2 regions of the Pseudoduganella sp. UC29_71 genome follow, and region 2 is predicted to be linked to the other one. Evidence: predicted binding sites of a transcription regulator. Region 2 holds the regulator's gene; the other holds the start of a gene.

Region 1 (4,385 bases), 830 kb from region 2:
CAGGCCCGGCACAGCGCCGCCCGCGCCATCGCCGACGCGGGCCAGCACAATGCCGAGCGGCCAGGCCAGCGCCAGCAGCACGGCCAGGAACACTGCCAGCAGCATGAACGATTGCATGGTCATCACAGGTCCTCCGCTTTCAGCAGCGCCACCACCAGGTAGACCAGCAGGCCGGCCGAAGCCACGGCACCGAGCACATACAAGCTGTTCATTTGCGCTCTCCCAGCGCAGCGCAGCCGGCGGCCAAGCCGCCGCACGCAAGCAGAAAAGCGACCATTGCGCCAATAAACACGACATCCATTTTGTAACCCCCGCAGGTCTTGTTTTGATACTTCCAGCTTATCGAGCGACATCTAAAAGCGGTGTAAAGACTGCCGGGGTGGGTGTAAACGCGGTGTAAAAATCGGCAGCGACAATGGACAGATTCGGCGCGCATGCGAGCCTTGGAGGGATGAGCCTCAGAATACCTTGCTGACGGTTAGCACCAGGGCGGTCTTGCCCAGGAACTTGCCGTTGGCGGGCGACGCGTAGGCGGCCTTGCCGGCGTTGGTGCCGACCACGGCGAACGCGCCGGCGACCACGCCGAAGTCCCTGGTGGCGCCGATTTTCCAGTCCGTGTAGTCGGCCTGGCTGGCGTTTCTCACCTTCTGGCGACCGGCGTGCAGGTTGACGGTGACACCGCCGCCGGCCTCGATATTTGCGCCTGCGTCCAGATAGCCGCTGTTCTTGCTGTCCACGAAGCCGAACAGATTGGTCACCGCGTGCGCGTACTTGACGTAGGCCGGGCCGCAGCCCACCTGGCCGTAGATTTCGGTGCTGTCGGCATTGGCGAAGCCGGCCACGTTTTTCAGTCCATTGGCCGGATAGGCGTAGGTCAGCACACCCACGTCGTAGGACACGCCGGCGCCCAGCTGGCCGCGCCTGCCCGCGTACAGGTCCAGCTCCACGGCGCCGTCGCCGCCCGCGTCCCTGGTCCACTTGATGGTGGAACCCCAGGCGCCTGCATAGAAACCGCTCGGCTTGTGCACGTAATCGACGCCGCCTTGCAGCGCGGGCTTCAGCCGGGATTGCGAGATGCCGCGATAGCGGTAGTCCGACGCGGCGGCCGCGTTGAAGCTGGTTTCGTCGTCCGGCGCTTGTTCGTCGGCGCAGGCGCCGGCGGAGAGAACCGCCAGCATGGCGCAGGCGAGGCTGCGGCGTGCGATGGGATTGCTGAAGATGCTGGTCATATCGTCCTTGGGGTAGTTGCGATATGAAGCAGCGTATCGGCCGGACCGTAAAAACGGCCTAAAAAGGCAAGCGGCCAGCGTAAAGGCTCGGTATAGATCAGGCCAGGCGCATCAGTTTCTTGAGCACGGCGCGCAGCGTGGCGTCGGAGACGGGCTTGTCAAGAAGACCGGCGGCGCCGGCGGCGCGCGCGCGGGCGCTGTCGTAGGGGTAGTCGCGCGACACCATGAACACCACGTCCGGCAAGCGCTCACCTTCCCTGCTGCCGCCCTGCGCGCGCAGCACGGCGCACAGCGCGTGGGGGTCGATCTCCGGCAGCGATGTGTTGATCAGCACAACCGCCACCGGCGCCAGCATCTGCGGCGCGTCGGCGCAGGCGGCCAGCGCGGATGGCTCGTCGGACGCCCACAGGGTCGGGACATCCCACGGCTTGAGCAGTTTGGCGATGTGCTGGCTGAACAGCGCGTTGCGGTCCACCACCAGCACGGCGCCGCGCCGGTCCCGGCCCGCGCTGCGCTGGGCGGCGTATTCGGCCGGGTCGGTCAGGTCCAGGTCCAGCCGTTCGCGCGTGCGGCGCTCGGCGGGCGGCGGCAGGCCGCTGCCGGCCAGCCGGGCCAGCGCGTCCGCGCGGCGCTCCACCAGCCGTTCCAGCTCGGCGTGCAGGCTGGCGTCGTCGCAGGGCAGCGGCAGGGATGGATAGGCCGGCGCCAGGCCCGATGGGGGCGCGCCGAGCAGCAGCGCCGGACGCACGTCGCCGGGGCTGAGCGCCGCCAGCGCGGCCAGCGCCTTCAAGTCGGCGCCGTTGACGAGCAACAGGTCCGGCTCTTGCAAACTGTCGCCCGACAGGCAAAAATACGCCGGCCCGCCCGGGGGCGCGCGGCCTAGCGCCGCCGCCAGGGCGTCGGCCTGCGCCCGGGGGAAGCCGATCAGGCGCACTGCGAACGGAAAGGTGTCTGCATTCATAGGGACGCGGCGTGCTTCAACGTGGTAAAACGTGGCGATTTTTGCAGCGCTTTTCCCCATTTAACCACAACTGCCCGCCATTTCCAGCGCCTTGTTTCCCGCCGTTGCCGCCGGTTGCGGATAGAATGCGCAAGCAAGCGCGCCTGCCGGCGTTGCGCAGAAAGCACTTCCTGAACGAAATAACTGTATATAATCACAGCATTTTGCATCGCATTGCACCTGAGCTGCCGCACCAATAAGAACCGCACAACCTAGCTTGATCACGTATGGCCACTAAAAAACCAGTTTCCGACTACAGCGAATCATCCATCCGCGTCCTCAAGGGCCTGGAGCCCGTCAAGCAGCGTCCGGGCATGTACACCCGCACGGAGAACCCGCTGCACATCATCCAGGAGGTGATCGACAATGCCTCCGACGAGGCGTTGGGCGGCCATTGCAAGAATATTATCGTCACGCAGAATGCGGACGGCAGCATCACCGTGGAGGACGACGGCCGCGGCATCCCGGTCGGCCTGCACCCGGAAGAAAACGTGCCGACGGTGGAAATCGTCTTCACCCGCCTGCACGCGGGCGGCAAGTTCGACAAGGGCTCGGGCGGCGCGTACGCGTTCTCGGGCGGCCTGCACGGCGTGGGCGTGTCGGTCACCAACGCGCTGTCCAAGCGCCTTGAGATCTCCGTCTGGCGCAAGGACGACAAGGGCAACGGCTACCACCACCTGGTGTTCGAGCACGGCGAAGTGGTGGAACCGCTGACCTCCATGCCGGCGCCCAAGGACGGCAAGAAGTCCGGTACCCGCGTGACCGCCTGGCCGGACGCGAAGTACTTCGACTCCTCGCTGATCTCGCAGGTTGAGCTGCAGCGCCTGCTGCGCTCCAAGGCCGTGCTGCTGCCGGGCGTGACCGTCACGCTGAACAACGCCAAGACCGGCGACTCGCAGACCTGGAAATACGACGAAGGCCTGCGCGGCTACCTGACCGAAGCGCTGGCCCAGGCTTCCGACGGCGAAACCCTGATCCCGCTGTTCGAAGGCGCCCAGTTCGCCGGCCCGGACGCGGAAGGCTTCGCCGAGGGCGAAGGCGCGGCCTGGGTGGTGGCGTGGACCGAAACCGGCGCCGTGGTGCGCGAATCCTACGTCAACCTGATTCCCACGCCGAACGGCGGCACCCACGAATCGGGCCTGCGCGACGGCCTGTTTGGCGCCGTGAAGAACTTCGCCGAGATGCACTCGCTGCTGCCGAAAGGCGTGAAGCTGCTGCCGGAAGACGTGTTCGCGCGCGTTTCCTTCGTGCTGTCGGCGAAAGTGCTGGACCCGCAGTTCCAGGGCCAGATCAAGGAGCGCCTGAACTCGCGCGACGCGGTGCGCCTGGTATCGACCTTCGCCAAGCCGCCGCTGGAGCTGTGGCTGAACCAGCACATCGACTACGGCAAGAAGCTGGCCGAGCTGGTGATCAAGCAGGCCCAGTCGCGCCTGCGCTCGCTGCAGAAAGTGGAAAAGAAAAAATCCTCCGGCGTGGCCGTGTTGCCGGGCAAGCTGACCGACTGCGAGTCCACCGACGTGACCCGCACCGAGATCTTCCTGGTCGAGGGCGACTCGGCGGGCGGCTCGGCCAAGATGGGCCGCGACAAGGAATTCCAGGCCATCCTGCCGCTGCGCGGCAAGGTGCTCAACTCCTGGGAAACCGACAAGGACCGCCTGTTCGCCAACAATGAGATCCACGACATCTCGGTGGCCATCGGCGTGGACCCGCACAGCAACGGCGACTCGCCCGACCTGTCCGGCCTGCGCTACGGCAAAATCTGCATCCTCTCCGATGCGGACGTGGACGGCTCCCACATCCAGGTGCTGCTGCTCACGCTGTTCTTCCGCCACTTCCCGGCGCTGATCCAGAAGGGCCACATCTGCATCGCCCGTCCGCCGCTGTACCGCGTGGACGCGCCGGCGCGCGGCAAGAAGCCGATCCAGAAGCTGTACGCGCTGGACGACGGCGAGCTGGTGGCCATCGAGGACAAGCTGCGCAAGGACGGCCTGAAGGACGGCAGCTGGTCCATTTCCCGCTTCAAGGGCCTGGGCGAGATGAACGCCGAGCAGCTGTGGGAAACCACCATGAATCCGGACACGCGCCGCCTGCTGCCGGTGAAGGTCGGCCGCCCCGGCCACAACACCTCCTCCGCGCGCTTCAACATGCTGATGGGT
Region 2 (4,385 bases):
GCCTTGTCGTCAACGCGCTGACCAAGTCGATCTGCGGCCACGGCAACGCCCTGGGCGGCAGCCTGACCGACACCGGCGCCTACGACTGGACTCAGTTCCCCAACATCTTCGAGAACTACAAGAAGGCGGCGCCGGCGCAATGGGGGATCACGCAGATCCGCGCCAAGGGCTTGCGCGACTTCGGCGCGTCGCTGGGGCCGGAGGCGGCGCACCACATCGCGGTGGGCGCCGAGACGCTGGCGCTGCGCATGGAGCGCACCTGCGCCAACGCCAAGGCGCTGGCAGAGCTGCTGGAATCGGACGAGCGGGTGGCGGCAGTGTACTACCCGGGCCTGGAGTCGCACCCGCAGCACGCCATCTCGGCGGAACTGTTCCGCGCGCACGGCTCGCTGCTGAGTTTCGAGCTGAAGGACGGCATCGACTGCTTCGATTTCCTGAACCGCCTGAAGCTGGCGATTCCGGCGTCGAACCTGGGGGATACGCGCACGCTGATCATCCCGGTGGCGCACACCATCTTCTACGAGATGGGCGCGGAGCGCCGCGCCTCGATGGGGATTGCGGAGTCGCTGATACGCGTGTCGGTCGGCATTGAAGACACGGCGGATCTGCTGGAAGACTTCGGCTGCGCGCTGGAAGCCTGCTAATTAGTTTCTTTTTGGTTGTGTTTGTTGGTGGTGCGTATATGATGTCTTTTTCCAAACTTCTTGGAGCGGACGGATGAAGAGATACGTATTGGGCGTCATGTTCGCCGCGCTGGCGGCCGCTGCGTTGGCGGACCCGCTGGCGGACGCCAACAAGCTGCTGGAAGCCAAGTTGTATGCCCAGGCGCTGAAGCTGTACACGGAGCTGGCCGCCACCGGCAACAGCGAGGCTCAGTTCCATCTGGGTGAAATGTATTGGTATGGCGAGGGCGTTCCCGCCAGCGACGCCACGGCGGGGACATGGTTCGCCAAAGCGGCCGGCGCCGGCCACCAGGGCGCGGCGGCGGCGCTGGGCGTCATGAAAGAGCGCGTGCTGCGCAAGGCGGACATCGAGTATTACGTCAACAAGTACGACGGCGCCGACTTGGCGCTGGACAAATTCCATTGCGTGGACCCCGTCATCCCCGCCGTCTCGACCACCAATGCCGACATCAAGGCGGTTTCCGGCAGCATTGCCAGCTGGATGGAGTGCTACAACGGCTTTGTGCAGAACATGAGCGCCATGCAGCCGCCGGGCAAGGCTATTCCTGCCGATGTGGCCAAGCTGATGAATGAAACTGAATGGAGCGAGGCCAGTGCGCGCATGGACCAGGCTTACGGCACGGTGATTGCCGCCGCCAAAGGCAAGGCGGACGGCATCGTTGCCGCCAACGCGGCGTGGACCGACAAAACCAGTGAGTTCGTCAAGCAGGAATCGGCGCGCCAGAAGGAGCAGCGTGCCAAGTTCGACCAGATGGAACGGGACCGCATGCGCAATATGTACGAGTCGGACATGGGCCGCACGCGTTCCACGACAACTTCGCTGCCGGGCAAGTAATTACCAGGGTTGTGCGCTTTCCATCTTGTAGGGATGGCGCCAGCCTGGCAGGGCTGCGATGCGGTCCAGCCAGGCCTGCACGCGCGGCGGGTAGCTGACGTTGGCCTGCTCGGGCCAGTACATATAGCCGCAGATGGAAAAGTCGGCCATGCTGACGTGATCGTCGAGCAGGAAGGCGCGGCCGTCGGACAGTTCGTCGTCCAGGCGTTCGATATCGGCGTTGAAACGGTTGCGGAACCAGGGCAGCACGGTGCCGGCATAGGCTGCCGGATCGAACTTCTGGCCGTAGCGCAGGTGCGCCATCGAAAATCCGATGCGGTTCGCTTCCCAGAACAGCCATTCGCGCACGCGCTCCAGGCGCTGACGGCTCTCTCCGCCGAACGCCTGCAGGTGTTCCGCCAGGTGCAGCAGGATGGCGTTCGATTGCACATAGGGCTGGCCGTCATGCACCAGCAGCGGCACTTCGCCGTATTTGGCCAGGCTGCGGAACGGTTCGGGGCGCTCGGCGCGCTCCAGGCGCAGATCAATCTCTTCATACGCATGCGGCACCTGGGCCACTTCCATGGCCAGTTTCACCTTGTAGCTGTGGCCAGACTCGCAGTTTCCGTAGAGTTTGAATACGCCCATGCCGTTCTCCGCGCTCAGTGCCAGCTGCGCAGCAGTCCAACCGCCAGGCCTTCCAGCGCGAACTCTTCCGCTTCCGGATCGACGGTGATTACTTTGAAATCCGGATTTTCAGGAAACAACTCGATGGTCGAGCCGGTCTTCTTGTAGCGCTTGACCGTTACTTCGCTGCCGATGCGGGCCACGACGATCTGGCCGTTCTTTGCGCTGTCGACTTTTTTCACGGCCAGCAGGTCGCCGTCCATGATGCCGACGTCGCGCATCGATTCGCCGCGCACCTTCAGCAGGAAGTCGGGTTTGGCCGAGAACAGGGCAGGGTCCACGCTGTAGCTGGTTTCCAGGTTTTCCTGGGCCAGGATGGGGGAACCGGCGGCGACGCGGCCGATCAGCGGCAGCGACATCATATTGGACGCGGCGGCAGCGGCCGCTTGCGCGACCTTGGTGGCCGCCGATTCGGCGTGCGCGCCCAGCAGGCGAATGCCGCGCGAGGTGCCGGCCGCGATTTCGATGGCGCCCTTGCGCGCCAGCGCTTGCAGGTGCTCCTCGGCGGCATTGGCCGACTTGAAGCCCAGCTCGTTGGCGATCTCGGCGCGGGTGGGCGGGAAGCCGGTATTGTCGATGGCATCCTTGATCAGATTAAGGATTTGTTCCTGGCGTGCGGTGAGCTTGATCATGGTGCTTTTTCGCTCTGAGAGCTGTGGATATAGACAGACTGTATTTTTGTACAGTGTGAGCGCTAATGCAAGGGATTTTGTTGAAGTGAGCGAAATATTTTCAGTGTTTCGGTTGAATCAGCTCGCCCAGGCTGGCTGCCAGCAGAATTTTGTCTTCCAGGGCCGTTAATTCCGCCGGCTGTGCCTGGGCGAGGAATTGTTCCGCGTGCTGCGGAAGCGGCCCGAATCGCAGCTGCAGCAATTTGTGCACGACCGCGCGCCGGCCTTCCTCCCGGCCTTGCTCCCGGCCTTCCTCCCGGCCTTCCTGCAGCCCCTCTTTGCGGGCCTTTTCCCTGGCCATCTTCATCATGAGGTTTTCAAATGGCATTTCCTTACTCCTGTTCAGTTCATCGATCCGTTCGGCCAGCCGGTCTTGCAGGTGGCCGGGGATCTTCATCATCCAGTCTAGTACATTGAATAAATCGAGCACGCGCTGCGCGTTCCAGTCCCGCTCGTACAGCAGGGCGGTCAGCATGGCCTTGAATTCGAAGCGCTGTTGGTCCTGTCCGCGCGTGCGCAGCGTCATCAAATGGGCGGCCGTCAGCAGGGCAAAAACATTGTGACTGGTCAATAACCGGTCCAGATGCGGCCAGAAGTCCAGCAGCTTGACGACGGGGAAGATGATGCTGGTCTCGCATCCGTGGGTATCGTAGCGGTAGCAATCGGGCCGCCAGCCCGGATTCGGATCAGCCAGGATGACCAGCGTGCTGACAGGGCTGTGGAATCGGTCGTAGAGCCGGTAGTGGTAGGTGAAAATACGCTCGGCAAAATCTCGTTCCCGGCTGCGCTGGATCTCGATGTGGATGTACAGAGTCCTGGCTTCGCCATCCCTGCCGGTCACACGCACCAGCTTGTCCAGCCGGCGCCGGCCGAGGCGGGCGTCGCGCACTACCTGCGCCAATTCCTGGTCAAGGAAGCTGGGCGGCTGGCGCCAGTCGATGGTGTCGTGGGCCTGCGGAAAGTAAAACGCCATGAATTCGCGGAAATAGCGCATCACGGCGTCTTTCCATGGCGTGTCGTAGTCGTCGGCGGGCTGGTCCATGGACTGTAGCATGCCCGCGGCCGGGGCGGGCGGCTTTGCGGCGGATCAAGGCGGGCTGTTGCTTGATTTTTCAGCGGAAAGGCGCTATAGTCGCGGGCTTACCTCTTCCCACACCCGTCTTGACGCCGGGGTGGGCTATATTCACAGTCCTTAAGGGAGTTTTCATGCGTCACTATGAAATCGTATTTATCGTCCATCCGGACCAAAGCGAGCAAGTGCCCGCGATGATCGAACGTTACAAAGCCAGCGTGACCTCGCGCGGCGGTAACGTACATCGCGTGGAAGATTGGGGCCGCCGTCAAATGGCTTACTCGATCCAGAAACTGGCTAAAGCACACTACATCTGCATGAACATCGAGTGCGACAACGAGACCCTGGTCGAGCTGGAAACCGCATTCAAATTCAATGATGCCGTGCTGCGTCACCTGACCGTGAAAATGAAGAAAGCGGAAACCGCTCCTTCGCCGATGATGAAGTCGGTACAACGT

Evidence for each region. Region 2 encodes LexA, which represses DNA repair genes until DNA is damaged. Its sites were predicted from a motif close to ACTGTATNNNNATACAGT; they were not measured.
Region 1: ACFJI2_RS22825 (DNA topoisomerase IV subunit B) is a predicted target of LexA. The motif match lies at 2,373-2,390, and genes of this name have one in related genera.

What each region holds. Positions count from the first base shown of each region.
Region 1 covers NZ_CP170549.1:5,148,683-5,153,067, forward strand. The annotation lists gene kdpA (potassium-transporting ATPase subunit KdpA) at 1-123, opposite strand, end outside; gene kdpF (K(+)-transporting ATPase subunit F) at 123-212, opposite strand; gene ACFJI2_RS22815 (TorF family putative porin) at 459-1,229, opposite strand; gene ACFJI2_RS22820 (response regulator) at 1,327-2,190, opposite strand; gene ACFJI2_RS22825 (DNA topoisomerase IV subunit B) at 2,457-4,385, shown strand, end outside.
Region 2 covers NZ_CP170549.1:4,322,872-4,327,256, reverse strand. The annotation lists gene ACFJI2_RS19180 (cystathionine gamma-synthase family protein) at 1-644, shown strand, start outside; gene ACFJI2_RS19175 (sel1 repeat family protein) at 718-1,518, shown strand; gene ACFJI2_RS19170 (glutathione S-transferase family protein) at 1,519-2,145, opposite strand; gene lexA (transcriptional repressor LexA) at 2,160-2,816, opposite strand; gene ACFJI2_RS19160 (DUF4351 domain-containing protein) at 2,917-3,897, opposite strand; gene rpsF (30S ribosomal protein S6) at 4,062-4,385, shown strand, end outside.